DNA from 4 places in the Halopseudomonas phragmitis genome. Region 3 is predicted to be linked to each of the others. Evidence: predicted binding sites of a transcription regulator. Region 3 holds the regulator's gene; each other region holds the start of a gene.
What was found. Region 3 encodes sigma-54, which starts transcription at its own class of promoters, with help from an activator protein. Its sites were predicted from a motif close to ANTGGCATNNANNTTGCTNT; they were not measured.
Positions count from the first base shown of each region.

Region 1: BVH74_RS08525 (pilin) is a predicted target of sigma-54. The motif match lies at 1,573-1,592, and genes of this name have one in related genera.
Region 2: fliD (flagellar filament capping protein FliD) is a predicted target of sigma-54. The motif match lies at 3,851-3,870, and genes of this name have one in related genera.
Region 4: glnK (P-II family nitrogen regulator) is a predicted target of sigma-54. The motif match lies at 1,450-1,469, and genes of this name have one in related genera.

Region 1 covers NZ_CP020100.1:1,853,997-1,861,987, forward strand. The annotation lists gene pilB (type IV-A pilus assembly ATPase PilB) at 1-1,169, opposite strand, end outside; gene BVH74_RS08525 (pilin) at 1,644-2,075, shown strand; gene BVH74_RS18770 (hypothetical protein) at 2,224-2,478, shown strand; gene BVH74_RS08530 (GspH/FimT family pseudopilin) at 2,631-3,158, opposite strand; gene BVH74_RS08535 (pilus assembly protein) at 3,155-6,217, opposite strand; gene BVH74_RS08540 (PilX N-terminal domain-containing pilus assembly protein) at 6,241-6,726, opposite strand; gene BVH74_RS08545 (PilW family protein) at 6,742-7,881, opposite strand; gene BVH74_RS08550 (prepilin-type N-terminal cleavage/methylation domain-containing protein) at 7,878-7,991, opposite strand, start outside.
Region 2 covers NZ_CP020100.1:619,018-627,008, forward strand. The annotation lists gene BVH74_RS02770 (FliA/WhiG family RNA polymerase sigma factor) at 1-132, opposite strand, end outside; gene BVH74_RS02775 (flagellar basal body-associated FliL family protein) at 144-614, opposite strand; gene BVH74_RS02780 (flagellar hook-length control protein FliK) at 660-1,790, opposite strand; gene BVH74_RS02785 (hypothetical protein) at 1,790-2,113, opposite strand; gene fliS (flagellar export chaperone FliS) at 2,094-2,495, opposite strand; gene fliD (flagellar filament capping protein FliD) at 2,495-3,826, opposite strand; gene BVH74_RS02800 (flagellar protein FlgN) at 4,093-4,533, opposite strand; gene BVH74_RS02805 (flagellar biosynthesis anti-sigma factor FlgM) at 4,530-4,808, opposite strand; gene BVH74_RS02810 (flagellar FliJ family protein) at 4,880-5,305, opposite strand; gene fliI (flagellar protein export ATPase FliI) at 5,302-6,636, opposite strand; gene fliH (flagellar assembly protein FliH) at 6,633-7,337, opposite strand; gene BVH74_RS02825 (FliG C-terminal domain-containing protein) at 7,349-7,991, opposite strand, start outside.
Region 3 covers NZ_CP020100.1:235,314-243,304, reverse strand. The annotation lists gene BVH74_RS01095 (VOC family protein) at 1-19, shown strand, start outside; gene yjgA (ribosome biogenesis factor YjgA) at 74-595, opposite strand; gene pmbA (metalloprotease PmbA) at 699-2,054, shown strand; gene BVH74_RS01080 (HPr family phosphocarrier protein) at 2,077-2,349, opposite strand; gene rapZ (RNase adapter RapZ) at 2,352-3,209, opposite strand; gene ptsN (PTS IIA-like nitrogen regulatory protein PtsN) at 3,212-3,667, opposite strand; gene hpf (ribosome hibernation-promoting factor, HPF/YfiA family) at 3,686-3,994, opposite strand; gene BVH74_RS01060 (RNA polymerase factor sigma-54) at 4,085-5,581, opposite strand; gene lptB (LPS export ABC transporter ATP-binding protein) at 5,713-6,438, opposite strand; gene lptA (lipopolysaccharide transport periplasmic protein LptA) at 6,446-6,973, opposite strand; gene lptC (LPS export ABC transporter periplasmic protein LptC) at 6,960-7,541, opposite strand; gene BVH74_RS01040 (KdsC family phosphatase) at 7,538-7,991, opposite strand, start outside.
Region 4 covers NZ_CP020100.1:944,077-952,067, forward strand. The annotation lists gene BVH74_RS04370 (YifB family Mg chelatase-like AAA ATPase) at 1-932, opposite strand, end outside; gene BVH74_RS04375 (accessory factor UbiK family protein) at 962-1,219, opposite strand; gene glnK (P-II family nitrogen regulator) at 1,732-2,070, shown strand; gene amtB (ammonium transporter AmtB) at 2,119-3,366, shown strand; gene BVH74_RS04390 (secondary thiamine-phosphate synthase enzyme YjbQ) at 3,435-3,854, shown strand; guanidine-I (ykkC/yxkD leader) riboswitch at 4,059-4,165, shown strand; gene BVH74_RS04395 (ABC transporter substrate-binding protein) at 4,221-5,228, shown strand; gene BVH74_RS04400 (fatty acid desaturase family protein) at 5,280-6,305, shown strand; gene BVH74_RS04405 (SDR family NAD(P)-dependent oxidoreductase) at 6,308-7,093, shown strand; gene BVH74_RS04410 (SDR family NAD(P)-dependent oxidoreductase) at 7,093-7,848, shown strand; gene BVH74_RS04415 (creatininase) at 7,988-7,991, shown strand, end outside.

The sequences.
Region 1 (7,991 bases), 1.6 Mb from region 3:
TCCGGGTCCTGACGCAAAAAGGCGCGCAGGGCCTGGGCAAAGTCCAGGCCCTGCTTGGGATTGACGTTGACCTGGTTGATACCTTCAAGGTTGATTTCCACCGGATCTTCGGCAGTGGAGATATTCCGTTCCATGGTATTGAGAATATTCAGGCCGGTATAAAGGGAGACGGTCTTGCCCGAGCCGGTTGGGCCGGTAACCAGGATCATGCCCTGTGGTTTGGCCAGGGCGTCCAGGTACATCTGTTTCTGGTCTTCCTCATAGCCCAGCGAGTCGATACCCATCTTGGCGCTGTCCGAGTCGAGAATACGCAGCACCACCTTCTCGCCCCACAGCGTGGGCAGGGTATTGACCCGGAAATCGATGGCCTTGGTCTTGGAAATCTTCATCTTGATCCGGCCATCCTGGGGTTTGCGCCGTTCGGCCATGTCCATGGCTGACATGACCTTCAGGCGGGCAGCAATACGCACCCCCAGCTGTACCGGTGGCTTGGCCATCTCGTGCAGTACGCCATCGGTACGAAAGCGCACCCGGTAGAGCTTTTCATAGGGCTCAAAGTGCAAATCCGATGAGCCCATGCGAATGGCATCCAGCAGCATCTTGTTGACGAAGCGCACGATCGGCGCATCGTCAGCACCATCTGTTGCTTCACCCTTGTCTTCATCCTTACCGGCCTGTACGTCCAGATTGTCCAGATCGGCATCGGACATGTCGCCGAGCCCACCGGTTGGGCTGTCCAGATATTTGTCGATGGCGCTGTGCAGCTTGTCGTCTTCAACAATGACGGCATCGGTCATCAGCCCGGTATGAAACTGGATGTCGCTCAGCGCCTGCTGATTGGTTGGGTCGCTCAGCGCCAGGTAAAGTCTTGAGCCGCGTTTGAACAGCGGCAGTACATTGTGCTGGCGCACCAGCTTTTCGCTGACCAGATCCTGGGGTGGCTGGCTTTCCTTGTCCAGCGAGACAAGGTCGAAATAGGGGTAGCCGAATTCCTCGGCGCAGACCATAGCCAGGTCACGGGGGTTGGCCAGCTTGTTCTGCACCAGATAGGTGATCAGCGGGATCTTGTCCTGGTGGGCCTGTTTACTGGCTTTGCTGGCGACCTGGGGGTCAAGCAGCTCGACTTGAACAATACGCCGGGCCAGCCCGGAGAGCACAGGGGTTTCCATAAGGTACGACGTGTCTCGGTACAGTTTGTAGGGTTATGTGCGGACTATAGTACAGTGCAAGGGCGCTGCACACCGCAATAGGGCAAAAAAGCGAACCAGTACGGCTTGCCAGCCTATTGGGGCTTGTTCTTAATCCACGCCGAGTTATCAGCACTCAACGCTTTCCTGGGAGCTTGGAGCATCTGCTCCAGGACGCGGATGCAGCGAGTTTGCTGCGGGAGCAGATGCCCCGCCTCCCAGATGAGTGTTACGTCACTAGCTGACAAAATTTGTCACTTTTTGGCGTTGCGCGCCCGGTTATTGGTGATGGCAGTGCGATATATAAGGCGGGATAAAGCCTGGAACCTTGATGTAAGTCACAAAATACCGGCTAACAACAGCAGGTTGCGAGTGGAATAATGCGCCTGGCACGGACTGTGCTTTTTATTCGTGTAGCCAACAGGCTGTTCTTATAACGTTAAGGAGTTGATGATAATGAAGGCTCAAAAAGGCTTTACTTTGATCGAACTGATGATCGTTGTTGCGATCATCGGTATTCTGGCTGCCATCGCGCTGCCGGCTTATCAGGACTACACTGGCCGTGCTCAGGCTTCTGAGGCTTTGAGCGCTACTGCTGGTCTTCGTGCTGATATTGCAGTTTATTTGTCAGAGGAAGGTGCTCTCCCTGGGCCCGGTGACTCCACCACTTTGGATGATGCTATTGCTGACTTGGAAGGTAAATACTTCAATGCTGGTAGCGTGAGTCTTCTGGCTGACGGCGTCTTGCAGGTCGATTTTGATTCGGGCGTGCACTCTGGAAATAACATGACTCTTACTCCCATCGAAAGTGGCGCAGGTAATCAAATTGCACGTTGGGAGTGTGACGATCTGGATCCGAAGTTCCTGCCCTCGGCTTGCCGCCCCTAATGCTATGGGTTGGGCGGCTTTTGTTGCTAGTTTGACCTAATAGTAGTACTAAACCAAACCCCGGTTCGCCGGGGTTTGGTGTTTATAAGTCTCTATCTGCTGCTTATTTGTCGCAGTTTATAACTGTAGAACTACAAGGCAGTCCTCCATGAATAAACCACTTAATGTATTTAACCGCTACCCGGATCAGTCTCGTTCGCGTAAGGGATATGCGTTAATTGGTACTATTTTCCTGGTTTTTGGTATTGGCATGGTGCTAATAGGTTCAGTAGCAGGCGCTTTGATTGGCTTTTGTCTGGGCTCTGGTCTGCTCTTGCCTAGCGTGCTGCTGGGGTATGCCCGATTTGAGAAGTACGAAAAGATCCTGGGGCGTATTTCCGGATTCGGCAGCTTTTCTTCTTAAGGTTTAGATCGTTCACACGCTCTGCGTGGGAACGCCCCGCCGAAGTGCTCTGCGTATCTGCTCGGGGTTGGCGTTGTAGGGTAATTGGCGCGGGAGCCGACCGCGGCCCGGTCCGAACGCGCCCCGGGATTTTCCCGCCTCCCAAGGGGGGGTTAGCCGCAGGCCCCGTTAGTCGTTTTCTCTACGCTCGGCCGTCCGGTTGCGCTGATATTCACGGCCCGTTCCTGACTGCCAACGCTGGGGCTTTCCCGGCAGACGGTGAAGTCTGCGGTGGTGGCGCCTACGCCGCTGGGCTGAAAGCTCAGGGTGGTGACGGCGCCGATTACTCTGAAGCCGTTGGGCACTTTACCCTGTTGGTGAATGATGGTGCCGTCGGCCAGGGTTACGATCCAGCCCTGATCCCAGCTTCCGGTGCAACTGGTGCCATTGCTTGAGGCGCACAGCGTGGCGGGAGTGTTGCGCTTGATCGCTTCGGAGCGGGCCAGGAAGGCGCTGGAAGCCAGGTTGTTGGCGGTGGCGCGTAGTTTGCTGCTGAGTGTGGCTTCAAGAAACGAGGGCACGGCAATGGTCAGCAGGATGGCCGCCACGGCGATGGTGATCATCAGCTCGATCAGGGTGAAGCCTGAGCGCTTGTTGGCGCTCAGGCGTTTGCCGGTGGTTGTCGGATGCTGACTGTTCATTCTTCCAGATTCCAGTAAACACGGCCTTTGGGCGCTCCAGCCAGTTCGGGAGCTTCCGGTTGGCGGCCAGCCAGCGGTGAGGACGGGTCGGAGCCGATGATGAAGGGTACGGTGGTGCCGTCATCAAGCTGGACCATACCGGCGACCGGTGAGGGCGGCAGGCCGCCACCGGGGATCATTTCGCTGCGCTGGTTGGAGCCGTTGGCCGGGGCAGCATTAAGGTAGTTGATATTGTAGACCCTGGCGATGCCGAGGTTGTTGCTGCACTGGCCGGCTTGTGGAGGAGTAGGCTCGTGGGTGCTGAAGGTGACGGTGCCAAAGACGGTAATGGCGGAGGTGACGACCTGTTCCTTGGGGTTCAGCTCCAGATACCAGCCTTTTTTGGTGCTAAGGTCGCTGTCACTGGGTGTGGCATCGGTATCGATCTCCAGCAGTGAGTTGAGGCATATCATGTTGACGCCACAGGTTGCCGACTCGGCGCTCAGCCAGGTATCGACTTCGGGGCGGTCCTTGAGCATGAAGAAGTGATTCTGCACGTCGCCAGACTGGCCCAGGGGTTTTTCCCGGTCGCCTGAGCCGAGCAGCAGGAAGTAGGTGTTGCCCTCAAAGACTACGTCCGGTGCATAGAGGAACTTGCGATTGTTGCAGCTTGCCTGTGCGGTGTCGCAGCCCAGTGAGGCGATGCGAGTCAGGGCCCAGTCGGCCGGGGCGTAGCTGGCGATGGGGGAGCCGTTGGGGCCAGACAGACGATAGACGTTGCCGCCCATGTCGGCGGTATAACCGTACATCAGTCGACCCATTTCGTCTTTGACCGGGGTGACATCCGCGACGATACCGCGCTCGGTAACGAACTGGCGTACCACGGTGCCAAGCTCGCCGTCGATGACATACAGCCGGTTACCCTTGGAGCTGCTGGTGCAGGTATTGGGGTGGGTGTCTTCGCAAGTATCGTAACCACCACCCATGAGCAGCAGCGGTTTGCCGCCTGACTGGTAACCAGCGGCCTTGACGATGGCAGGAGCAGCCCAGGTTTGCCCCAGCGCTTCAAAGCCGGTGGTGCAACTGCCGCCGAAACAGCCCTGGCGCCACATCAGGCTGGGGCTTGCCGGGTTGGATACGTCGAGGGCATAGAGGGCTTGGCCGCCACGACGCATGGTTGCATACAGCCAGGCAGTGCTGATGCTCGGGTCGGTACTGTTGGTTTTGGCCTGGTAGGCGACGATGGGGCCGTCAAAGCCGTAGTCCTTACGGGTGGCGCCATCCAGATCCAGGCCGGGGAAGAACACAGGCGGGTCATTGTCGCGCAGGCGCTTGATCTTGCTGTAGAACTCTCTGGGCAGGAATGACCAGAGTTCATTGCCGCCGTTACGGTTGCCATTAATGGCGCGCAGCATGCCGTCGTTGGCGCCGTAGAACACCCGTACATCCGGCGAGCTGTCGGTGCCGAAGTTGATGGCGACTGGGCGAGAGTGCACTACGTCGCCATGTACGGACGGGCGCATGGCGGTGCTGGCGATAAAGTTGTCCTGGGCGTCAGTGGTTCTGTTGTTGTGGCCGCGTATCCAGTTAAGCAGCAGGCCACGTTCGGTATCGTTCGCTGCTCCGACTAGCTGGTTGTTCAGCGAGCTGGAAGTCAGAGAACTCAATTGACCGCCGTTATCAAAGTACACGGTGCGGCTGGCTGGCGTAGTGCCGCGCAGTACAAAGCCTTGGCCGCCCTTTTCGACCATGTTGCCGTCCGGACTGTTGGATGAGCCGGGGGCGTTGGTGGCCAGGCACTGCTGTTCATCAATGTTGGCCCAGTAGCTGTCGGCTCCAGCAGGAGTCCAGAAACTGCGGGCACATTCGGCGATAAACCCGGTGGCGCTGTTGATTGCGGGCTGGTCCGTGGCGTCAAGGGTCTGCAGGTTGGTAGTGCCTGACGGATAGAACCCCAGTTTGTATTGCTTCAGGTTGCCGTCCCAGCGCGGCAGTGCGCTCTGGGCCGGGCGGAACATGCCGACGAATACCTGATTGAGGTAGGTTCCCTGGGTATTGACGCTGACCGGTAGGCTGACAGACGCATATACGCTGTTGACTGCCTGGATTTCCGACAGGGCGGTATTGATAGCGTCAGCGATATCCTGGGCTGCTGGGTTGTTGCCACTGCTGGAGCTGACCGGGAAGTATTTGCCGCCACTGATATTGGCCATGCTCTGCAATACCGCGGTCCAGTTCGGGCCCTGGCCTGTGGTGCCGGGATTGATTTCAATGGTGTAAGTGGTGATACCCAGGTCACTTTGCTTCATGAAGCGTGACCATTCATCGATCGGGTTGTCCTGCAGGCCGCTTGGCGACAGCGGGATGGTAGTAGTGTTGCCGCCTTCGGCTGCCAACCGGTTGCGCGATTCGGTACGCACCGAGTTGTTGTCGGTCGACGGGCCGTTGCTCAGGTAGATGATGAAGTTTCTGGCGCAGGACTCATCCATTACCGGGCTGTTGTAGGTGGTGCCGGTGAAGCTGTTCAGGGCATTGCCAGACAAGGCCCAGACGGCGTTATTGGAGGCTGGACCACTGGTATTGCCACTGTAGTCAGTTTTGACCTTGTTGGTGCCGGCATAGGCATTCTTGCCTTTGTAGTAATACCAGGCTTCAGCCATGACCAGGCTGCCGATTGCCCCATTGCCTCGATCATTAATAGGGTGCAGGTCGTTGATCAGGTTGGTGTACAGCGGCTTGGTCGTGCTGTTCATGGCGCGGATCGCAGCCCGAACATAACCGCCGGTTACGTTGTTGTTGGGGTTGCCAGTCTCGTTATAGAACATGATGCCCACGCGGAAACGGTTCTCCGGCAGTCCGGCAAAGGTGCTGGCAAGGGCGGCTTTAAGATTGGTGAATGGCTGAGGGTTGTTGCCGCTGCCCCAGTTGGCAGTGTTGTCTACCACGAACAGCACGTTGGGCAGGTCACCATCGGCCGCAGGCGGCACGCCAACAAACAGGTCAATATCCTCGGCCTGAATGGGCAAGGTCAGACTCAGGAGCGCGGCGGCGATCAGGGCTTTGAAAGTGCGAAGGTTCATGGTGTTCTCCTGAATCGCCTTGGTTAGGAGCAGAGATTGGTTTTCTGGGCGTTGCCCAGGCGCACACGGATGCCCTGGCGAACGGTGGCGCTGGCTCCGCTGCTCACGTCATTGACCGTAGCTGTTATTTCCCAGAGTGTGTCCCAGGTGCTGTCTGACATGGTGCCGAGGGTCACGCTGCTGGCAGCCGCTGCAGCGGCGAGGGTAAAACCGACGCACTGAGGCTGGGCGACTTCAACTGTGTAATCGGTCGTGCCGTTATTGTTGATGTCGATCAGAATCTGCTGAGCTACCGGATTGGTGGCAAAGGCACCACTGATGATTTGCTCAATCGCTGCGTTGGCCGCGGCAATCGCTTCTTCGCGTACTTGCATATTGCCAACCGCTTTGAGGTTGGTGGTGCTCAGGGTAAAGGCGCTGCCGACCATCAGGGTCAGCAACAGCAACATGATAAGTCCGACTACTAGGGTGGCGCCGCGCTGCTTGGCTGGCATGGAACCTGTGTTCATTGTTCGGCTCCCTTTTTAAGGAGTGTCATCGTCGTCATCCCCGTCGTCATCGTCGCTGGGCGGTGTGCCCGGAGGCATGCCGGCAGGTACTTCGCGGCGTCCCGATACGTTGTTGAAGCGGACGTTGGTGCTGAAGACGTGACGCTTGAAGTTGTCGTTGAAAGGGCCGAGCGTCTGGCCCCCGAGCTGATAGGTTTTTGCGTCGCTATAGCCGGGGGTAGGGCGGGTACTGCGCACTAATACGTAGATCTGGGCGCTGACGGCGTTGACCAGATCGTCGGCTGCACAGCCTGCACCGCAATGGATGTAGGTATTAGGAGCGCCATCGCCGCGGATGCCGGCTGCGTAATCCACCGCCGCGCCTTCGGTGGCGTTGAAGTTGTCGATACCCAGTTCGATACGCAAGGCTTCCACGCCTTCGATCAGTGCTTGCGGGGCGTTGAACTGTACGGTGCTGCTGTTTAGATCAAGACTGGAGCGGACCAGGGTGGGAATGTCGCCATCCTGGACGTAGTAGATATGCGAAATGAATTTGCGCTTGTTGGCAATCGGGTTGGCTGCGCAGTCACGTTGGCGCAGGTTGAAGCTGGCAGTGCCGGTCTGGCCAACAACGTAGCGGGTCAGGTCGTCAATGCAGCGTGAAACCTGCACATACAGCGCGTTGGTGACATCGGCGCTACAGCCAGGGGTGCCGGCGACGCAGGTTTCGGCATGGCGGGTAACCAGTACATCGGTATTGGCGCGTTTGCTGGTGACCACGCTGGCGCAACCGGCTGGAACCCCGGAATAAACCTGGGCTGGTATGCCGATCAGGCTGTCGCGGTAGGCCTGATCCCAGGTGCTGAAGGCCTGGCAGGGGTCAGGGACGGTATCTGGCGGTGGTGCAGATGAGCTGCTGATCGGGTCGTCGAATGGATGGATATAGCCATCCCAGAAGCCGGCGTGCATCAGGTCGCGTTGCAGCAACTGAATGGCAAAGCGGCCATTTTCGATCTGGGCATTGGTTTTGGCCAGTTCATCGTTGGTGCGGCTGATGTCGAGAAACAGGCGTAGTACTGCGGCCAGAATCAGCAGACTGATGGTGATGGCGACCATCAGTTCGATCAGGCTGAAACCCCGTTGCCGGTTGCCGGGCGTCATGATTGGGCTGCTCATAGTTCGGCGATCCGGACGATGGTGGTGACGGCGCGTCGGCAACGATCCTGGGCACAGGAGCCGGCGTCGTTGAAGGCGTTGATGCCGCAGGACACGCTGGCTGGCGGTGG
Region 2 (7,991 bases), 380 kb from region 3:
CAACTGGTTGACGATACGCCGTACCAGCGGCAGGTACTGACGCACCCAGCGCTGCTCCTCAGCCGCCGACAGCAGCACTGACGCTCCCTGGGGCGAACCGTAATCGTGATCGATGGCACAGTTGGCGTTCATCTGGGCACCTGTTACTGGACGATCATCTTGCTGACCAGCACATGGGCGAACGGCTGGCTTAGATTGCGTGCGGCCAGATCGGCGACCAGCACCGACTCCAGACGCCCTTGCAGTTCACCGATCGACATGGCGCGCAACTCCTGAAAATCCAGACCGGACAAATGAGCCACTACCGAGTTGCGCACAATCGGATCGATCTGCTCCAGGCGCCGCTGATCAACTTCCAGTTCGGCCTGCAACACCAGATCAAGCACGAAATAATGCTCGCGGTTCTGCCCACGCAGATTGACGATCACCTTTTCGATCGGAAAGAACTGGAACTCCCGGGTAAGACTTTCTTTTGGCGGCTCGGCTGCCTGGAAAAGTCCGACAGGCCCAGCCGCCGAAATGTTGTTCAGCAGATGCAGGTTCAGCCCCACACTGCCCAGCAGTACAAGGGTATTGATGATCAGAACAATCAGGATAATGCGTGGCAACGCCATGATTCATACTCGCTTGCGATTGGGAAACCGTCGGAGCCCGCAGGCTCAGACACTGATCAACACATCATCCGGCTGGCCACTGCCATGGCGACCTGCCGTCTCGTTTGGCAGCTCTTGGGCTTGGCGCACCAGCTCTTGCTCTGGCAGTTGCTGGCGACCTTGACGGCCCTGCTCAGCGTCGGCACCAACCTGCACCTCAACCTGGGTGAAGTGCAGCCCCATCAGTTCGTTGCGCAGGCGCTCACTGAGCAAATTCAGCAGGCGCGCGACATCCGCCTGGGCGGCATTGATCTGCACACTGAGCTTGCCCTGCTCGTGCTGAATCTGGATGTCCAGACTGCCCAGCTCTGGCGGGTCCAGGCGGATGGTTGCCTGCTGCGAACGCTGCTGCACCTGCATTTCCACCTGTTCGCGCAGAGCTGCCAACATCTGCTCACCCCAGCGTGCCTCGGCTGCGACAGGCCGCACCTCGACCGCCAGGCCCGGATTGATCACGGGGCCCGCCTGAGGTTGAATGGCCGGACTCAGCAGGGCCGGCTCGCCACTGCGCAGCGAGCTGCTCTCAGGTGCCAGTGCCAACCCTAACGCCTCCGCCAGCATTGGCATTTTCAGCGCCGGGCCTGAGACTTCGGCCCTTGGCTCAAACACACGCACCTGCTCATCCAGACCCGTTTCTTGAGCCGGCGGCATCAACGTTTGCAGCTGTGGCTGTGGCTGTGGCTGTGGCTGCGGCGTCTGCACCCGCAGATCAGGCTGACGCCCAGCCGGCTCATGTTCAGCAGCCTGTCGCGCCCTTAGCTGTACAGCCAGCGGCAGATCGACAACGTCCGATTCGGGCACCCCGGGCAGCGATTCACGCGCGCCCAGTTGCAGACCCTGCAGCTCCTGTTGCTGCTGTAGCCAACCTTCGAGCTGCTCCAGACTCGGCGGCGCCGAGTGCAGCCCCTGTGTAGCCCCATGACTATCCAGCGGCTCGCGCTCAACTGGCGCCACAACAGCCCCTGACTGCGCCTGATCAGTTGTCGCCTCGGCCAGCAACGCTAGCAGCGTCTGCATGTCTGCAGTTGGCACCTCAGCCTGCTCACCTGTCGCGAGGCTCACTACGCTCAGTAGCGCCTCGCGTACAGCCTCGACAGACTCGGCCCGGGCGCCATGGCTGTTACCGATCAGTTCCATCACAATCCGTCTCCCCCCAGGCTCTCGGTCTGCAGGTAGGCCGAGCGGCCCTCCCCGTATTCAATATGGCGCTGCAAAACCTGACGCAGGCGCTCGCATTCAGCCGCACAAGCCTTGACGCCATGGGCGTGCAGGCGTTGCAGGCGTTGGCGCAGCTGACCACTGGCCGGCTCCAGCTCGGCCTCATCCGGCAAGCTCTGCAACAGTTCACGCACGGCCAGATCGGCCTCGGCGACCGCCTCCCAGTCCGCCGCCTCAAGAGCTTGACGCAACTGGCCGTAGACCCGGGCAATGCGCTGGCTCTCAGGGCTGACGGGTGCCATTCACACCTTCCCAGCCTTCACGCAGAATGCCGACCAGCTCGATCACCTCGTCCATGCCTTCGAGCGACAGGCTGACGCTGACATCGGAAAGTCGGTAGATGCAGTAGTCGTACAACCGGGCCAGGCCTGCCACAACCTCACCGCCGTTGTCGAAATCCAGAGCGCTGTTAAGGCCGTTGAGGATGCTCATGCACTTTTCCAGTGACACGCCCTTTTGCTGGTAGCGCCGGCCTTCGATATGACCGCGAGCCCGGGCCAGCTCATCAAGCAGGCCATCGAACAGAACCAGCACCAGTTCATAGGGCGAGGCCGCTGCAGCCTTGGCTTCCAGATCTACCGAGCGGTATTGCTGGTAGCTGTCATTGAGGTAGTAATCGTTCATCAAAACATACCCTGGGTTTGCTGCATCGCCGCCATCATCTGCATCATGTTGGTGTACTGCTTCAAATAGCGGTTGTAGTAACGGTCGTACTGCTGTTCCAGCGTCGACATCTGCTGATCGGTGCGGCGCAGCATCAGGTTGATGCTTTCCTTGCGGTTCTTCAGCACGCCAGTGGTGACGTTGGTATACAGGTGCAGGCTCTTGTCGAGACTGTCGATCAGGTTGTCCTTGCCACTGAACAGCTTGTTCAAACCCTCAGGGTTGGCCGCCACCGCTGCGTCGAAACGGCTGGAGTCCAGGCTCAGGCGACCATTGCGATCAGCGCTGATGCCAAAGTCCATCAGCCGCATGCCATCAAACTCGTTACGCAGCGTCCGGTTCAGCATTTCCTGGATCGCCCGCACACTGGAATCGCCAGCCAGCGGGCCACGCGTGCTGTTCTCGCCGCCACTGGCGGTCAGGCCCTTAAGACTGGCCACCAGGCTGTTATAGGCATCGATAAAGGTCTTGACCTGAGCCTGGGTCGCCTCACTATCCTGACCAACCTCGACCGTCAGCGGGGTATCCCCTGCGCTGTGAGTACGATTGAAGGTCAGGCTGACTCCATCGATCAGTTCATCAAATGTGTTGCTGGAACTGGTCAGCAGCAAGCCAGTCTCGCCGCCCAAACGTACTCGGGCATCCCGCGCAGCCGACAGCTCCAGCGGGTTGGCCACCGCATCGGCGAAGTTCGCACTACCCGGCCCAGCCCCGCTCAAGCTCAGGCCGATTGCGTTGGAGGCGCCGCTGTTTTCGCTGGTCAGTACCAGGCTGACCTCACCATTGCTGCGCACCAGCGTGGCCTGCACACCGGCATTGTCCGAGGCGCCATTGATCGCCGCCGACAGTTCGGCAAGGCTCACCACGCCATCACCGCTGCTGTCGGCCGCGCTCAGGTCAATGCTGAAACTTTCCCCGCCAAGATCGATCTGCAGACTACCGGTTGCCTCGATATCACCGTCCTGCAACCCCTGCAGAGCAATCTGGTGCTGACTGGCCAGTTGCTCGACAAAGAACTGGTAGTTGCCCGGCACGGCATTGGCCTTGACGTTGGCCGTGGCGTAGCCTTCCTGACTGAAACTCGCCGAGTTGACCAGCATGGTCTTGCCGCCGCTTTTGAGCCCAGTCACAGCACTGCGGAACGTGCGCAAGGCACTTTCCAGCTTGGTCACTGCGTCCAGCTGAGCACGGTAATTGGCTTCGTTGCGCCGCACCCTGGCCAGGCCGGGCTGCACATCGTAGCTGGCCAGTTGTTCAGCCATGGATCTTGCGTAATCAGAGTCGATATTCATCGTCGGGTATCCTTTGACAGCCTTCAAGCAATAACAATGCCAAGACATCAAGCCATTGATTTAAATGGCTTTAAGCCAGATAACAGGTGAAAAACGTCTTCCGCTTGAGCGACCTTATGCAGCCAGCGGAAATGCTCCTTCCCCTCGGCAAGAATCAACGCGGATCAGGGAAAACCGCACAGCGTGACAAACAACACAGGCGACAGCTGAGCTGCACCGCTTAAGCCTGAGCGACGATCAACAAGCCCAAAGGCTCAAGGAATTACTCAGTAGTACTGGGGGGAATAGAGACTGGACTGGGCAGACTGACCCAGCAGTTGATTGAGGATATCGTGCTGCATGGCCAGCAGGCGGCCATTGCGTTCGTTCTGACGCTGACAGGCCTGCGCCAGATGACCAAGCGCCTCCCAGCCGGCACTCAGGCGCTGACGCTGGGCTGGCGGGCAACCGGCGAACAGGCGCTGCATGCCATCGGCATCGGCGTGCAGGGAAAATGCCGCCAGAATGCGGCTGCGTCGCGCGGCGCGATGGGCCGCCGCCGCTGAGAGACTGCTGATGTCCTGATTGAGACGCTCGATCTGCTGCGCGTCACGCTGCAGCAGGTGCGCATGCAGTGCTTCGGTCAGATCCAGCAGGCGCTGATAGTCAGCCTGATCGCGCTGCAGGTCCTCATCGAGCGCAGCCAGCAGGCGCTCGCGCGAACTCACTGATCGCTGCCCCGATGGTAGGCCAGCATGTCAGCCGCCAAACCTTCGGCACTGGTATCCAGGCGCCCTTCGCTCAGCGCCTGACGCACCGCCGCCACCCGATCAAGATCGACCGATGGCAAGGCTTGCAGCGCCGCCTGCAAAGCTTCAAGTGGCAGCTCGGCGGGCGGTAAGCTGGGGGCACTATTAGTCGCCTGCGGGCGCTCGCCGGGAGTACCGGTGGAAAGTTCGGTCACCGGACGGAAACCGTTGCTGCTGGGCCGAGAAATATCCATGCTGACATCCAAAAATGAGCGGGTTACAGACTTATGGCGACCGACTGCGACCTGCGCTTAAATCTTTTTTCCTATAGTGCTTGGGCTCGCCACCAAGCCTGAGCCGCCAGACCGTCCTGTATCTTCTGCTCCTGACTGGCCAGCAGATGCTGCCATTCGCGCAGCTTGCCGTCCAGCACCTGACTAATGACCTTTTCATTACGCATGGCGCTGGTCAACTCGCCTCGAATCCGGTTCAGCGCCTGCTCCGCCACCGCCAGTTCGCGGCGCTGCAACTCGATCATCCGATGCAGCGTCAACTTGTAGCGCTGCTGATTGTCACGCTGCAGCGGAGTGGTCATCGGTGCGGTATAGCCGCACAGGCGACTGAGCCCCTCGATATTGTTGCGATAGCGCTGGCACAGGTTCTGCTGGTAGTTGACCCGCCCCATCAGCTCCTGCACCTTGTTGCCGCGCAGCAACGCCAACCGCGACAGGGTGTTTATCTGTTCCTTCATGACGGCCTCTTGACCAGCTTGAGCAAGGTAGCAACGCAGTCTTCCAGTTCGGCTCCCACCCCAACCTCCTGACGCAAAAAGCGCTCGATGTGCGGCGCCAGCTGCACCGCCCGGTCGGTCTTGGCGTCCATGCCTGGGCTGTAGCCACCCAGCGGAATCAACTCACGAATCTTTTCAAAGCTGCTGTACAGCTCCTTGAGTTGGCGTGCCGCGCCCTGATGCTCCGGCGCACTGACTTGACTCATGCAACGACTGACCGAGGCGGCAATATCGATAGCCGGGTAATGGCCAACATCAGCCAGCCGCCGCGACAATACAATATGCCCGTCGAGAATCGCCCGGGCACAGTCAACGATAGGGTCCTGGTGGTCATCACCCTCGGCCAGCACGGTATACAGGGCGCTGAGGCTGCCGGTAGTGCTGGCACCGTTGCCGGCGCTTTCCACCAACTCGGGCAGCAGGCCAAATACCGACGGCGGGTACCCCTTGGTTGCCGGCGGCTCGCCCAGCGCCAGGGCGATTTCGCGCTGGGCCATGGCATAGCGGGTCAGGGAGTCGACCAGCAGCAGCACATCCTGACCCTGGTCGCGGAAATAGGCGGCGATGCTGTGACACAGCTCGGTAGCCTTGAGCCGCATCAGCGGCGACTCGTTGGCCGGAGCGACCACCACCACGGCCTTTTTCAGGCCTTCAGGCCCCAGTGAGTGCAGCAGAAACTCCTGCACCTCGCGGCCACGCTCGCCAATCAGCCCGACCACGACCACATCGGCCTTGGTCTGCCGGGTGATCATGCCAAGCAACACGCTCTTGCCCACGCCACTACCGGCAAACAGGCCAACCCGCTGGCCCTTGCCCAGGGTCAGCAGGGCATTGATCGCGCGCACGCCGACATCCAGCGGCTCGCATACCGGACGACGGCGCAGCGGATTGACACTGGGCAACTCGGCCGGCAAGGGGTTACGTCCAGACAGTTTCCCCTGGTCATCCAGGGGCTCGCCCAGACCATTGACCACCCGCCCCAGCCAGGACTCGTCGATGTGCAACAAGCCTTCTTCACGGGCCGGAAAAACCCGCGAGCCGGCCGTCAGCCCGACCGGCTTCTTGAACGGCATCAGGTAGGTGATGTCGCGATTGAAGCCCACTACCTGGGCTTCGAGCATGCTGCCGTCGGCCTGCTCGACATAGCAGCGCTGGCCGGTCATGCGCCGGCAGCCAAGGCTTTCCAGCAGCAGCCCGGACACCCGCACCAGACGCCCGCTGACCTTGGCCAACTGCACGCCCTCAAGCGAGCGCAGCGCCTCGTCCAGACTGAACGCCTCGCGTACGCTCATGATTCATTGACCTGCAGGTGCCCGGCCAGTGTCTCCATGCAGGAGTCCAAGCGCTGTTGGCAGCCGATATCCGCCTCGGCCTGCTCGGTCACGACCCGACACTCACCCAGCGCCAGTCGCTCATCCGGAACCAGGCGCCACTCCTCGGCCCGCTCCGGGGCAATATCGCGGATGCGCGCATATTCTTCCGGGTTAAGCAGAATCCGCACATCGGTCACATCGCCCGGCAAGCTGGTCAGCGCTTCTTCAGCCAGCGCCAGCAGTTGCGTCGGGTTGATCGTCAGCTCACAGCGAATCACCTGACGGGCCACCTTGCGCACCAGTTCGAGCAGTTCCTGACGACGTTTGAGCTCATACTGGTCCAGATACCCGCGCAACTCACCACGCATCCGTGCCAGCGGCGCACTGGCCTGTTCGAATACCTGCAGGCCCTGATGTCGCCCTTCCTCCAGGCCACGTTGACGGCCCTGCTCGCACCCTTCGTCAAAGCCCTGCCTGCGCCCGGCTTCCAGACCTTGCTGCAAACCTTCCTGATAGCCCTTTTCCATGCCCTCGCGAAAGCCGTCGCTGACCGCCTGCTGGACACTGGCCTGGCCTCCGCCACCAACCTCACCGATCAGCGCCCTTGGTCCAGAACACAGCGGCGGAAAACGGAAGACCCGCCACGCCCGGCCACTGGCCTTGATCACCCTGACTGTCATGCTGCCTCCGGTTACTCGATGGTCTGCTCACGGAACAATTGCAATTGCAGCTCACCATTGCCGGCCATTTCCCGCACCACCGCCATGATGTCCTTGCGTACCTGCTCGACCCGGCTCATGGGCACCGGCCCCTGACGCCGGCTGATCGACTCCATCTGCTGGCGCTGGCGCTTGGGCATGGCATTCTGAATCGCTCGCACCAGCTCCGGCTCGGCCCCCTTGAGCGCCACTACCCACTCTTCCATAGGCACGGCCTCAAGCAGCAACTGCAGCACTTCTTCGGTCTGCCGCGAGAGGATGAAGAAGTCGTACATTTCATCCTCAATCCGGTTGACCAGTTCATCGCTGTGCGCCCGCAACAACTCGAACATCTGTTCGCGGTTGCCCTTGAAGCGATTCATAATGTCGGCAGCCTGCTTGATCCCGCGCACTTGCGAGCCCTGGTTGGTCAACACGCTGATGCTGCGCTCGATCAACTGCTCCAGCTCGCGAATCACGTCACTGTTGACCTCACTCAGATTGGCAATCCGATACAGCAGCTCATCCTGACGCTCGGCCGGCATCTGTTCGAGCACCTCCGCGGCCATCGCCGGCGGCAGGAAGGCCAGAAAAACGGCCTGCATCTGGGCATGTTCCTTGGCGATCAAGGCGGCA
Region 3 (7,991 bases):
GGCGGCGCTGCGTGGATGAAGCGCTCTTCGTTGCCCAGTTCCCGAATAAACGAGTTATTCGGGACGGCTGTGCTTACTCTTCAACCAGCGTTCTGATCAGCTTGAAGACCTTGCGGGCGGCGGCTGGTGGTTTGTTTTCCTTGGCTTCCTTGGCTGCCTGACGGGTCAGTTGGCGTAGAGTCTGGCGCTCGCTGGCGGCCTGGGGATAGCTGCTGATGAAGGCTTCCAGTTCGTCCGGGTTGCCGCTGAGGATGCGGTCGCGCCAGCGTTCGAGCTGGTGGAAGTGCTGGGCGTGGGCCTGGCTGCTGCTGTCCAGACGGTCGACAAAGGCCTGGATCGCTTCGATATCCTGATCACGCATCAGCTTGCCGACAAAGCTCATGTGGCGCTTGAGCGCGCCACGGGCGGTGTGCCTGTGGGCTTCGGCCAGTGCCAGGCGCAGTTTGTCGGTCAGTTCGAGCTTGGCCAGTTGTTCCGGCTTGAGCTCGAGCAGGCGTTGGCCCAGGTCGCGCAGGGCTTGCAGTTCGCGCTTGACCTGACTCTTGCTGACGCCTTCGTCCTCATCAAACTGCTGTTCATCGTGAAACTCGGTCATCGTGATACCGTTGGTATTGAATCAGCCAATATGATACCCGGTTGCGGGACGGCTGTCCGGCTCTGGATGGGGTAGACTAGGGGCCTGATTATCAGGAGGTGACATGACTGCCAATCCCGCCGTACAACACGACGATCCCCAAGGCTTGCGCCTGCATCTGGAGCAGCGTGTGGCCTTTATTCTCGACGAGGCTCGCCGCCAGGGCGCGTCGGCCTGTGAGGTGGCGGTCAGCCAGAATACCGGGCTGTCGGTTGGCGTGCGTCAGGGCGAGGTGGAAACGGTCGAGTTCAATCGTGATCAGGGCTTTGGTATCACTCTTTATCTGGACCAGCGCAAGGGCTCGGCCAGCACTTCGGATACCTCCGATGGGGCGATTCGTTCAGCAGTGGAAGCGGCGCTGGCGATTGCCCGGCATGCTTCACAAGACCCCTATGCCGGGCTTGGTGATCCTGAGCTGATGGCCAGGGATCTGCCGGATCTGGACCTTTACCACCCCTGGCAACTGAGCGCTGAACAGGCCATTGAGCGGGCGCTGGCCTGCGAGGCGGCCGGGTTGGCGCTGGATACCCGGCTGGTCAGCGACGGGGCTCACGTCAGCAGTCAGCAGGGTTGCCGGGTGTATGGCAATAGCCATGGGTTTATTGGCAGTTCGCTCGGTACCCGTCACAGTGTTTCGGCGGTAATGATCAGCAACAGCGATGAGGGTATGCAGCGCGACTACTGGTATGGCGTTGATCGCCAGGCTGAGCTGTTGCCTGCGGCCGATGCTCTGGGGCGCAAGGCGGCCGAACGGGCGTTGGCGCGGATCGGGGCGCGCTCGATCAAGACCGCCAAGGTGCCGGTGCTGTTTGTGGCCGATCAGGCCGCCGGTCTGCTGAGCAGCCTGATGGGGGCGATTGCCGGTGGTGCGGTGTATCGCCAGTCGACCTTTCTGCTTGATGCCCTCGGCAAGCCGCTGTTCCCTGCCTGGGTGACGGTCGATGAGCGCCCGCATCTGCTGCGGGCATTGGGTAGTGCGGCTTTCGATGGCGAGGGGCTGGCCACTCGGGAGCAGGCCTTCGTCGAGGATGGGGTACTCAAGAGCTGGATGCTCAGCAGCTATTCCGGACGCAAGCTCGGTCTGCCCAGTACGGCCAATGCCGGCGGGGTTCACAATCTGCACATTACCAGCAATGCCGGCGATCTGAATGCGCTGTTGGCGGAAATGGGCACGGGGCTGCTGGTGACGGAATTGATGGGGCAGGGTGTCAACGGGGTGACCGGTGACTACTCACGGGGTGCTGGTGGGTTCTGGGTCGAAAATGGCCAGATCGTGCATCCGGTCAAGGAGGTCACCATTGCCGGTAATCTGCGCGATATGTTCCGTCAATTGCGCTGTGTTGGCAGCGATGTGGAGCGGCGCGGCAACTATCTGACCGGGAGCTGGTTGGTGGATGGGATGACGGTGGGCGGCGCGTAGGCCCCGGCTTCAGTGCCTGAATCTATTCACCCTCGCCAAAATAATCATTGATCAGGGCCAGCAGTTCTTCCATAGCCTGCTCGGCCTGTTCTCCTTCGCAGGTGATGCTGACTTCGCTGCCTTTGCTGGCGGCGAGCATCATCACTTGCATGATGCTTTTGCCATCGACCTGGCTTTGTTCATTCTGACCGATTTTTACCTGGCAGCCGTAGCGGCTGGCGACGCCGACGAATTTGGCGGCTGCGCGGGCGTGCAGGCCGAGTTTGTTGATGATTTGAACGCGGGTAGTCGGCATGGTCAGGGCAGGTCGCGATGACGGAGGATAAGGTTGTTGGTGCTGGTGTCGCCCAGTTCCCGGGCCAGACGTTCGGCCAGGTAGACCGAGCGGTGGTGGCCGCCGGTGCAGCCGATAGCGATGGTCATGTAGCTGCGCTCGCCGGCGGCATAGCGCGGCAGCCATTTTTGCAGGAACTGGAAGATGTCCTGGTACATTTCCTGAACATCCGGCTGGGCCTCAAGGAACTCGCAGACCGGCTGGTCCTTGCCCGAATAGGGCCGCAGGTCAGGATTCCAGTACGGGTTGGGCAGGCAGCGCACGTCAAAAACCAGGTCGGCATCGACCGGCACGCCGCGTTTGAAACCAAATGACTGAATCAGAATCGAGGGCTGCTTGGCATCGCTGCCGAGCAGCCGCTGCTTGAGCTGTTCGCGCAGCTGATAGAGGGTCAGGTGGCTGGTGTCGATCTTGAGATCGGCCAGGTCGATGATCGGCTCAAGCAGGCGCAGTTCTTCGGCGATGGCCTCGGCCAGCGAGTGGCTGCTGTCGGTCAGAGGGTGTTTGCGCCGGGTCTCGGAGAAGCGCTTGATCAGCACTTCGTCGGTGGCGGCAAGGAACAGAATATCGCAGCGAATGCCGGCGTCACGGACCTGCTTGAGCAACTCGGGGAAGCGCCGCAGGTCGCTGGGCAGGTTGCGCGCATCGATGCTGATTGCCACCTTGGGCAGGTTCAGCTCGGTGTTGTTGGCTTCCTTGGCCAGCTCTGGCAGCAGGCCGGCTGGCAAGTTGTCGATGCAGTAGTAGCCGTTGTCTTCCAGCAGGTGTAGGGCGGTACTCTTGCCTGAGCCGGAACGGCCACTGACCACAACCAGACGCATGTTTAGCTCCCGTCGCTGCCGACCATTGTCTGGTACAGGCTGCTGGCGTCCGGAGCCTTGCGCAGTGCTTCGCGCAGCTCGGCCTGGTCAAGCTTTTCGGCCAGCATCTTGAGAATCTGCAGGTGTTGCTCGGTGGCTTCCTGGGGGACCAGCAATACGAAAATCAGGTCTACCGGTTCGCCGTCCAGAGCGTCGTAATCGATCTTGCTTTCCAGTTGCAGCAAGGCGCCAACGGCCTGTTCGCAGCCGGTGAGCCGACAGTGGGGAATGGCGATGCCGTGGCCGAAGCCGGTCGAACCCAGCTTTTCCCGGGCAATCAGGTTTTCGTAGATAGTGTCGGCGTCGAGGTCGGTGTGCTGGGCAATCAGCTTGCCGATCAGCTCCAGCACACGTTTCTTCGAGCCCCCTTGCACACCGGAGAAGGTGCGCTCGGGGGTCAGTATGTGGGTTATTTGCATGACTCTGTTGGGCCGGGATTAACGGTCGTTGGCGCCTTGTTGGCGATCCAGGTGTTTTTCCTTGTGCTTGATCAGCTGCCGGTCGAGCTTGTCGGTAAGCAAATCAATCGCTGCATACATATCCGTGTGCTCGGCGTTGGCGACCACTTCGCCCCCGGCGATGTGCAGGGTGGCTTCGACCTTCTGGCGCAGCTTCTCGACTTCCAGGGTCACCTGAACATTGGTGATCCTGTCGAAGTGCCGCTCAAGGCGGGCCATTTTTTCGTTGATGTAGTCGCGCAGGGATTCGGTGACGTCGAGTTGATGACCGCTAATGTTTAGTTGCATACGGCTTCTCCTGGTTGGCTGTTGTTACCGGGTACCGGTGTGGTACCCATGTTGCCACTTGTTACTACCGAATTCATTGATCTGTATGGGTTAAACCAAACGCTTTCGTTCGCTCGACGGGGCGATGTTCAATGACTCGCGATACTTTGCGATGGTCCGTCGGGCTACGTGGATCCCCTGTTCTTCAAGTAAACCAGCGATCTTGCTGTCGCTCAATGGTTTCTTCGGGTTTTCCGCTGCAACCAGCTTTTTGATCAGTGCCCGGATAGCGGTGGAGGAGAACTCGCCGCCCTCGCTGGTACTGACGTGGCTGGAGAAAAAGTACTTCAGCTCGAAGATTCCGCGCGGGGTATGCATGTATTTCTGGGTGGTGACCCGCGAGATGGTCGATTCATGCATGCCTACCGCTTCGGCGATGTCGTGCAGGACCAGAGGCTTCATGGCTTCTTCGCCGTGCTCGAGGAACCCGCGCTGATGCTCGACGATCTGGCTGGCAACTTTCATCAGGGTTTCGTTGCGGCTCTGCAGGCTCTTGATGAACCAGCGGGCTTCCTGCAGGTGGTTGCGCAGGTAGGTGTTGTCTTCGCTGCTGTCGGCTCGGCGTACCATCGAGGCGTAGTGGCCGTTGACCCGGACCTTGGGCACGGCATCCTGGTTCAGTTCGACGATCCAGCGCTGGTTGTCGCGCCGCACGATCACGTCGGGGATCACGTATTCCGGCTCGCCAGAGGCGATTTCCGCGCCTGGGCGCGGGTTCAGGGTCTGGATCAGGGCGATGACCACCCGCAACTGGTCTTCCTTGAGCCGGGTGCGGCGCATCAACTGGGCAAAGTCGCGGTTGCCGAGCAGTTCCAGGTGATCCTTGACCACCTTCATCGCCTGTTCGAGCAGTGGGGTGTCGCTTGGCAACTGGCGCAGTTGCAGCAGCAGGCATTCGCTCAGGTCGCGGGCGGCAATGCCGACCGGTTCGAATTGCTGAATGCGGTGCAGGACCATTTCGACCTCGTCCAGTTCGATCTCCAGTTCCGGATCGAAGGAGGCCAGAATCTCTTCAAGGGTTTCTTCAAGATAGCCGTCGGCGTTGATCGCATCGATCAGGGCCGTGGCGATCATGCGGTCGGTATCGGACATCGGCAGCAGGTTGAGCTGCCATTCCAGGTGGCTCTGCAGGGTTTCGCCGGTGCCGGTGCGCGAGGTGTAGTCCCAGTCTTCGTCATCGTTGCTGGGCAGTGAGCTGGCCGAAGTCTGGTAGACATCTTCCCATTGGGTATCGACCGGCAGCTCGTTGGGGATCTGTTCGTTCCAGTTGCCTTCGTCGTCGCTGTGCGGGCTGATGGAGTCAAGCTCGACTGGCTCGGGCAGAGTGACTGCTGGTGCGTCGTCGCTGTCGAGGCCGTTTTCCTGGCTGGCGCTGGGATAGTCGTCATCGCCATCGTCGGCCATTTCCAGCAGCGGATTGGCCTCCATGGCCTCTTGAACCTCTTGTTGAAGATCGAGGCTGGATAGCTGGAGTAGTCGAATGGCCTGCTGCAGCTGAGGGGTCATGGTCAGCTGCTGCCCCATCTTGAGGACGAGCGTGGGTTTCATTGTTTGGCGAAATACCTTATGCGCTGAGTCTAACCATTCCGAGGCCAGGCCCACCCTCCCTGTCGGCCTGTGCGGCGGGTGTTAACCAATAAACCGTACAGGCCTCTAGCATGCCTGAAATGTGTGCGCTTTTACAGGCGGAAGGTGTGCCCAAGATAGACATCTTTGACCAACTGGTTGGACAGCACAGCTTCAGCGTCACCTTCAGCGATGATATGGCCGTCGTTGACAATATAGGCCTTGTCGCAGATGTCGAGAGTTTCGCGCACATTGTGGTCGGTGATCAGCACGCCGATCCCCTTGTCACGCAAATGCTGGATGATCTGTTTGATGTCGTTGACCGAAATCGGATCGACCCCGGCGAAAGGTTCGTCAAGCAGTACGAACTTGGGTTCGCTGGCCAGGGCCCGGGCGATTTCGGCGCGGCGGCGCTCGCCGCCGGACAGGCTCATGCCCTTGGTGTCGGCCAGGTGGTGAATGTGGAACTCGCGCAGCAGGGCGTCGAGTTTGCCCAGCCGGCCCTTGCGGTTCAGGTCTTTGCGGGTTTCCAGAATCGCCATGATGTTGTCGGCTACCGACAGCTTGCGGAAGATCGAGGCTTCCTGGGGCAGATAGCCGATCCCCTGACGGGCGCGGCCGTGCATTGGCAGGGCGGTGATGTCCTTGCCGTCGATCAGGATATGCCCTTCGTCGGCCTTTACCAGTCCGACGATCATGTAGAAGCTGGTGGTCTTGCCGGCGCCATTGGGGCCCAGCAGGCCGACGATCTCGCCGCTGTTGATGGTGACCGAGATATCCCGGACCACCTTGCGGGCCTTGTAGGCCTTGGCCAGGTGGCGCGCCTCTAGGGTTGTCATGGCTGGCTTACTCGCTGCGTCTGCGCGGCTGAATGATGATTTCGATGCGTTCGTCGCCACTGGCGCTGGGGCCGCTGGCGCCCGGTGCCCGGCCGGCATCGACTACCTGGCGCTGAATGTCATAAGTGACGTATTCGCCGCGGAAGGTGTTGCTGTCCTGTTCGAGGAAGGCCTGCTCGATCAGGATGATGCGTTCGACATCGGCGTGATATTCGATGGTCAGACCGCGGGCGTTGATCGGCGTCTGGCCTTCGCGGGGGGTCTGCCGGTAAGTGGCCGGGCTGCCGACCGAGACGATTTTGCTGACCTCGCCATTGGCATCGGTATTGAGCGTCACCCGGTTGCCGGTCAGGCGCATGGTGCCTTGGGTGACAATCACGTTGCCGGTGTAGACCGCAGTGTTGTTGCGATCATCCAGGGTGGCGCTGTTGGCCTGGATGCGAATCGGTTGTTCGCTGTCGCTCGGCAGTGCCAGCGCAGGCAGCGAAGGGGTAAGCAGTAGTGCAGTGAGCAGCAGAGGGTTAGCGCACCTCATGTTGGCCTCGTACATTGGACAGCAGCGTTACGCGGCCGTCGTTGAAGTATAGCTGCATGCCGGTGGCGGTAGTGACGCCGCGGGCAGCCTCGATTTTAACGTCCTGGTCGGTTTCCGCGTAATCACGGGGCGGAAACACGGTCAATGCCTCTGTGCTCAGCTTGCGCCGCGGCTGGCCGGGCAGGCGCTGCTCGATCTGCACATCGCCGACCAGTTCGACCCGGTCGGCGTTATCGTAGGTATAGGCCTTGCGGGAAATGGTTTCCCACGGTTGTGCCTCGCCTTCACGATAGAACAGCAGGCGCGGAGCGCTTAGTTCGGTACTGTCGTTGCTGGCCAGGTGGCGGGCCTGTTCGCTTTCCAGGCGGTAGCGCGGTCGGCCTTCTTCATTGCGCTGCAGAATGCGCGGATTTTCCATGAAGAAATCCGGCTGGGCCGGGTCAGTGACCAGCGGTGCCGGAGTGTAACGCGACAGGCCGATGTTCCAATAGCCCACAGCCAATGCCACCACGGTAGCCAGGATGGCCAGCGCGCCGGTTAGCAGGTAGCGGGGCAGTTGCAATTTCACAGGTAGGCGGCCCTTGCACTGTCCAGGGTGCCCTGGGCGTGCATGATCAGTTCACAGAATTCCCGGGCGGCACCAGCGCCACCACAAGCTTGGGTGATGCCGTGGGCCTGCTCGCGAACGAAGCTGTCGGCAGTGGCTACCGCCATGCCAAGGCCGACCCGGCGGATCACCGGCAAGTCTGGCAGGTCATCGCCGAGAAAGGCTATCTGAGACAGTTCGACCGGTACCTGCTGGCGCAGTTCCGCCAGTGCGTTGAGCTTGTCTTCGCGGCCCTGGATCAGGTGGCGAATGCCAAGGTTGGCGGCGCGTCGCTCAACCAGTGGCGACTGGCGGCCGCTGATGATTGCAACCTCGACGCCGGAGGCGATCAGCATCTTGATACCGTGGCCGTCGAGGGTGTTGAACGACTTGAACTCGGTGCCGTCGGGCATGAAGAACAGCCGGCCATCG
Region 4 (7,991 bases), 710 kb from region 3:
ACCTTGCGGTCAAACTCGGGCAACTCGTCGAGAAACAGCACGCCCTGGTGGGCCTGACTGATCTCGCCGGGTCGAGGCTGGCTACCACCCCCAACCAACGCGGCGGCCGATGCACCATGATGGGGCGCGCGAAAGGGCCGCTGCGGCCAGCAGCTCAGGTCGGCCTGCCCGCAAACCGACTGGATCGCCGCCACTTCCAGCGCTTCCGCCTCACTCAAGGCCGGCAGTATGCCCGGCAAACGGCTGGCCAGCAGGGTCTTGCCGGTGCCCGGCGGGCCAAACAGCAACAGGTTATGCCCGCCCGCCGCCGCCACGATCAAGGCCCGCTTGGCCTGAGCCTGGCCCTGCACATCGGCCAGATCGGCCGATACCGGTCGTGACTGCGGGCGCGACTCGACGTTGACCCCTGGTAATTCGCGCTCACCGCGCAGATGCTCGCACAACTCCAGCAGATGCTCGGCCGCGACTATCCGTACGCCGCGTACCAGCGCAGCCTCGGCGGCATTAGCACGCGGCAGCAGCAAGGTGCGATTCAGCGCCCGGCAGGCCAGCGCAGCCGGCAGCACCCCCTGAACCGGGCGCAACTCACCGGACAGCGCCAGCTCCCCTAAGCACTCGCATTCGTTCAGACAATCGCCGGGAATCTGCCCGCTGGCCGCCAGCAGCCCCAGGGCAATGGCCAGATCAAAACGCCCACCTTCCTTGGGCAGATCCGCCGGTGCCAGGTTGATGGTGATGCGCTTGAGGCTGGGGAACTCCAACTGGGCGTTCTGCAAGGCACTGCGGACCCGGTCCTTGCTTTCGCGCACGGCGGTTTCCGGCATGCCGACCAGGGTCAGGCTCGGCATGCCGTTGGCCAGGTGAACTTCGATGGTGACAGCCGGGGCCTGAATGCCGATCTTGGCTCGGCTATGAACTATGGCCAGGGACATGATCGCTCCTTGATCAGTCCACCTGCAGGTCAGGTGGTCGGTGGGGGGGTACGCTGCTCCAGGGCCTCGACCCGTTTTTCCAGGGCCTCCAGCCGTTCACGGGTACGCATCAGCACCGCCTGCTGGGTTTCAAACTCATCACGGCTGACCACATCCAGCTTGGCCAGGGCGCTTTGCAGCAAGGCTTTGAGGTGTTTCTCCAGCTCCGGCGGCGGCAATCCGCGCTCACTCATCAGCAACCGGGTGGCCTGGCTGCTGACCGCGTCAATCAACACTTTGTGCAACATGCTCTGCAACTCAATCGGCAATGGAATCGACCAGCCAAGGCTGGCGGCAAGTTGCCCAGTGTAGCACCCCCAGGCTGGCGGCGTCCCCAACCCTGGCGTGCCCCATGTGTGCACACAGCGGGCACTGAAGTTGTGAGCTATGCTCGATTTTGGTGCAAAGGCGTGCGCAATTGGCCTGACCAAAACCATCAAAACATTTCTATTTGACTGAAAAATAAGGAAAAACGAAAACTGGCAGGGTTCCTGCTTAGCACATCGCAGCTGCCAAGGAAGGGATAACCCAAACGGGGCACCCACCTGAAGCCAGCCTGACTTTGCGAGGAGCCATCATCTAAGGAGCACAAGACGATGCGGCAGTTACACCCGGTTCGCGGGGCCATGACAAAACCTGGTTTTGTCGGCAGACCGGCCAACTGCATCAGCCTCGGAGCATTGTCCGTTTCTAAAAGCCTCTAACTCGGCATAGACTTGCCCTGTCCCCCCAGGGCAGTCCATCAAACGGGAGTATTGAAATGAAACTAGTAACGGCTGTTATCAAGCCTTTCAAACTGGACGACGTGCGTGAAGCACTGTCCGAGATCGGCGTTCAGGGTATCACCGTGACCGAGGTCAAGGGTTTTGGCCGACAGAAAGGTCACACCGAACTCTACCGTGGCGCGGAATACGTGGTTGATTTTCTGCCCAAGGTGAAGATCGATGTGGCTATCGGCGACGACATGCTCGACCGGGTGATTGAAGCCATCACCAAGGCTGCCAACACCGGCAAGATCGGCGACGGCAAGATCTTCGTGGTCAATCTGGAACAGGCCATCCGTATCCGTACCGGAGAAACCGGTACCGACGCCATCTGAGCCAAGGTTTACCGATTGAAATAAAAAAGCCTATATGGGGGGCTTACAATGGAAGATATCGTGCAACTCCAGTATGCACTGGACACGTTCTACTTTTTGATCTGCGGCGTCCTTGTTATGTGGATGGCAGCAGGTTTCGCCATGCTCGAGGCCGGTCTGGTCCGCACCAAGAGCACCACTGAAATTCTGGCCAAGAACATCGCCCTGTTCGCCATCGCCTCGGTGATGTACCTGCTGGTCGGTTACTACATCATGTATTCCTCGGAAAGCTCGATCCTGCCGAGTCTGGGCTTCTTGATCGGCGGCGAAAACGCCCTCGACGAAGTGCTGGCTGGTGGTGACGAAGCACCGTACTACTCCAACCGCGCTGACTTCTTCTTCCAGATCGTGTTCGCCGGTGCCTGTATGTCGATCGTCTCCGGTGCCGTGGCCGAGCGTATGAAACTGTGGGCCTTCCTGGCTTTCGCCGTGGTCATGACCGGTTTCATCTACCCGATCCAGGGCGCCTGGAGCTGGGGTGAAGGCTGGCTGGACGAAATCGGCTACTCCGACTATGCCGGCTCCGGTATCGTTCACATGGCCGGCGCCACCGCCGCTCTGGCCGGTGTGATCCTGCTCGGCGCACGTAAAGGCAAATACGGTCCGAACGGCCAGGTCAATGCCATCCCCGGCTGTAACCTGCCGCTGTCGACCCTGGGTATCTTCATCCTGTGGATGGGCTGGTTCGGCTTCAACGGCGGTTCCGAGCTGAAAATTTCCGACGTCGAGTCCGCCAACAACGTCGCCCAGGTTCTGGTCAACACCAACATGGCTGCTGCCGGTGGCCTGATCGCAGCGATGATCGTGTCACGCATCCTGTTCGGCAAGACCGACCTGACCATGACCCTCAACGGCGCCCTGGCCGGCCTGGTGGCCATCACCGCCGACCCGCTGTCGCCGAGCGCCTTCGCTGCCGTCCTGATCGGTGCCGTAGGTGGGGTGATCGTGGTGTTCAGCGTCCTGGGTCTGGACAAGCTGAAACTGGACGACCCGGCTGGTGCCATCTCGGCCCACGGCTCGGCTGGTATCTGGGGTGTTCTGGCCGTACCGCTGACCAATGCTGATGCCAGCTTCGGCGCACAGCTGATCGGGGTCATCGCCATCTTCGCCTTCGTCTTCATTGCCAGCCTGATCGTTTGGAGTATCCTCAAGGCGGTCATGGGCATTCGCGTCAGCGAAGAAGAAGAGTATGAAGGGGTGGATATCGCCGAGTGCGGTATGGAAGCCTACCCGGAGTTCACCAGCGCCAAGAAGTAAACTCCGCAGTACCCTTCGCTGTATCACAGGGCGCCTACGGGCGCCCTGTTTCATTAGGGAGACTGAGTATGTGGCTACAACGCACCATTGAGCTGCGAGCCCGACCCCGGGGCTTTCACCTTATCGACGCCGAAATCCTGGCCGCGCTGCCGGAGCTCAAGCTGCTCAACACCGGCCTGCTGCACCTGTGGCTACAGCACACCTCGGCCTCACTGAGCATCAACGAAAACGCCGATCCACTGGTACGCGACGACCTGGAAGCCATTTTGCGCCACCTGGTTCCGGACAGTACGCCCTTCTTCAAGCACACCTATGAAGGCCCCGACGACATGACTGCCCATGTCAAAAGCAGCCTGCTGGGTGTGCAATTGAGCATTCCGGTCAGCAATGGACAATTGACCATGGGCACCTGGCAGGGTGTTTATCTGGGTGAACATCGTCAACAGGCCGGCAGCCGGCGACTGCTGGCTACGCTGCAAGGTGAGTGAATAAGTGCATCGCATTGCTGCTCCCCAGGCGCTGTTTTAGGGCATAAGCCCATCTTTCAACATCAGCCAAAATCCGGAAGATAAGCAACCAATTGACTTTAAAGACATTTTTATAAAGCAATAATTGGCACCAAGCATGCATAGACCTTTAGTGAAACGGGATGAGTCGCTGCTGACTCATGACGCATCACACACTGGAGTGGTATCTAGGCGAACTAGGGTTCCGATCCGCATCAGCGGATGACTGGTCCGAGAGTTTTCCGGCTTCCATGGATAAGGAGGCTACACGGCGGGACAAAAGCCCGGGAGACCGTCATGACGACGCAGTCACCCGTACTTTTTTCTCACTGTGTAGGAGTGATTACCATGACCGCACCCATGCTTGGATCTCTGCGCAAGACACTGGCCGGCATCACCCTGGCTGCCACAACCACCCTGATGCCTCTGGCTGCTCAGGCCATCGAAACCCTGAAAATTGGCACTGTGGTCTGGGCTGGCTATGGGCCTTTCTATGTCGCTGACAAACTCGACCTATACAAAGACCTGGGGCTCAAGGTCGAACTGCAATTCTTCAACGATCCCGCACTGATTCCTTCGGCAATGGCTGGCCGAGCCCTGGACGGGGGCATGCTGACCTATGATCAGGTCGTGGGCTCGGTCGCCAAGGGTCTCAAACACCGTGTCGTCATGCCCATCGACTTCTCCAATGGTGGCGATGCCATCGTAGCCGACAAATCGATCACCTCGATTGCCGACTTCAAAGGCAAGACGATTGGCTACAACCCACTGTCACCCTCCGACTTTCTGCTGGCCTACGCACTGCAAACCCATGACTTGAGCGAGGCCGATATTCGCCCAATCAATATGACCCCTGAAGGTATTCCCTCTGCTATGGCATCCGGCAGCCTGCCAGTTGGCGTGACCTATGAGCCCAACGTATCGCAGATTCTCAACATGGGCTCAGGTGAACGCTTTCATGTGATCTATTCCTCCAAGGACGCTCCAGGTCTGATCACCGATGTGCTGGTTTTCGACGAGCGGGTGATCAATCAACGCGGCAAGGCCATTAGCGCCATGATCCAGGGCTACCAGGCTGGCCTCGACTACATGCAGGCCAATCCCGAAGAGTCAGCAGCCATCATCGGTGAGGTGCTGGGTGTCAGTGCCGCCGAAGCCATTGAACAGATGGAAGGAGTCTACAACATCCCTCTGACCGAGATGGCCGCAAACTTTGAGCCGTCCGACTCAACCCTGTCGTTCTACGGGAGCGGCGCTGTGATTGCCGAACTGCTGCTGAATAACCGGCAGATCCCAGCTATTCCCGACTTTTCCGCCACCTACGACGCCAGTTTCGTCAAGGCACTGACCGAGTAACACTCGCCCGGGCGGCCGTGGTCGCCCAGGCTCAAACAAGGTGATAACTCCATGTCCAAGAGCAAACCCTTATTCCGTTACGCTGACGGCCTGCTGCCGAACAGTCTGGCAATGGCCTATGGTCTGGGCGGCTATATCCTGGGTCTCGCCCTGTTACTCCAGCCAAGCTGGTGGCTGAAGCTGCCCGGCATGCTGCTGCTGGCCCATGCCATGATCATTGGCGCCTATCTGATTCATGAGTTTGCACATGGCACCATCTTCAGCAAGCCCGTTCACAATAGCCGGGCCGGCGAGCTGTTCAGTTGGCTGACCGGCGGCTGCTACGCCGATTTTCAGGATCTGCGGCGCAAGCACATGCGCCATCACGTTGATCGCGCCGATGTCATCACCTTCGACAGCAAGGTGTTCATCAACGCTCTGCCGGGCTGGGTACGCAAGCTGATTCTGGCGCTGGAATGGGCCTACGTACCTGCGGTCGAGCTGATCATGCATTTTTATGTGGTACTGATGCCATTTATCAGCCAGAGCGAAAAACACCGGGCCCGGCGTGGCAAAGTATTGGCCATCATATTGACCCGCAGTGTGCTGTTCGCCCTGCTCGGCTGGCTGTCCCCCAGCGCCCTGGTACTCTACTGCGCGGCCTGGCTGATCATGATCACAGTATTGCGCTTTGCCGATGCCTACCAGCATACCTATGACGCTGTCGCGGTACTGGAAGATGATGGCAAGATCCCGGCCGACAAGCTGCGTGACCGGACCTACGAGCAGCTCAACACCTTCAGCAATGTGGTGTCACTGCGCTGGCCGGCACTCAACCTGCTGCTGCTCAACTTCTCTTTCCATAACGCCCACCATGAAAAACCTGTAGCGCCCTGGTATCGCCTGCCCAAACTGCATCAGGAACTGTACGGCGATGGCTACCGCCAAGTCGTACCTATGGCTGAACTGCTCAGCAGTTTTCACCGTCATCGCCTGCGTCGGGTAGTCAATGATGACTACGGTGAGTTCGTTGATGGGCCCAGGCGTGCCGAAAACTTCTACGGTGCTGTGGGCGTGTCCTTTCTGACGGCGGTTTAACCATGCAGACACTGGATTATCAGGGTCGGACGGTACTGATCAGCGGTGCGGCCAGTGGTATTGGCCTGGGCCTGGCGCAAGCCTTTGCGGCCCAAGGAGCAAAGCTGGAGCTGATCGACCGCAATGTCCAGGCGCTGGCGGGTACGCTCGAACAACTGTCGGCGCTCACTCAGGTTCGCGGCCACGCAGTGGATCTGAACGACGACCTTGCAGTCAGCGATTACGCCACACAACTGCGCCAGCGCCTGAGTCGGATCGATGTGCTGATCAACAATGCCGGCATTGAACTGCCAACTCCGGTTCAGGATCCTGCACCGGACGCCAACCAACGCTGGCAGCTGCAGCTCGACAATAACGTGGTATCGATGCTGCGCCTGACCCGTGCAGTGCTGCCACTGCTTGGTGAAGGCAGCAGCGTAATCAACCAGTCCTCGATCTGGGGCCTAAGCGCAGTGGCCGGATTTTCCGCCTACGTCGCCAGCAAGCATGCGGTGATCGGCTTGACCCGTTCACTAGCCTGGGAACTGGGAGGGCAGGGCATACGGGTCAACGCGGTTTGCCCCGGCTGGGTCGGTACCGAGGCAGCCTTTGCCTCGCTGCGCAGCATGGCCCGGAAAAGCGGACGCTCCGAGGCCGAAGAGCTGAAGCACATTCTGGCAGCACAGGCCATTCCTCATCTGCTGACACCGGCGGACCTGGCTGGCACCTTTCTGTTTCTTGGCGCCCCGGTATCGGCTGCCATTACCGGGCAGGCCATTGTGGTCAGCCGTGGGGAGGTCATGCACTGATGCTGACAGTCGATTTAACCGGCCAGCGCATCCTGGTCACCGGCGCAGCGACCGGCATTGGCCGGGCCTGTGCGTTGATGCTGACCAGGCAAGGAGCGGAGGTCTGGATCAATCATCTTGACCAGGCCGATGCCAGTGCCGCACTGGTCAGCCAAATTCATGCAACGGGCGGCCTGGCCACGGCAATTGAGGCCGATATCAGCCACCCCGATGCGGTCGAGGAAATGTTTGCCCGCATCACCAGCGCCGGCACATTGCACGGCCTGGTCAACAACGCCGGGATCATTCAGGAACAGAGCTTTCTGGAGACCAGCGAGGACGACTGGCGGCGGATCATGGCGATCGATCTGGACGGAGTGTACCGGTGTTGCCGCCAGGCACTGGCAGGCATGACCACTACCGGCACTGGCAGCATCGTCAATATTGCCTCAGAGCTGGGCCAACTGGGCCGGGAAAACTACGTGGCCTATTGCACGGCCAAAGCAGGCGTGATCGGCCTGACCAAATCACTGGCCCGCGAATTCGCGCCGCAGATTCGCATTAACGCGGTCGCCCCCGGACCGGTGGAAACCGCGATGATTTCGCTGGAACACATGAGCCAAGAGTGGATTGCCAGGGAACTGGCGATCCCGGCCGCACGGCTCGGTCGACCAGAGGAAATTGCAGCCGCCGTCTGCTTTTTACTTTCACCCGCCGCGAGTTTTTTTACCGGCCAGGTTTTAGGCGCCAACGGCGGTGCCTGGATGGGTGGCTGATGTTCCGTCCCGAGCTGCTCCTAACACTCGGCACCTTGTACGGAGTAACCCACCTGTCTGGGAGCATCGCTGATTGGCCTGGCCGTAATGGCCGACTGGCCGGAATGCAAACCACTTGAGGGTACAGAGGAGCAATGTGATGA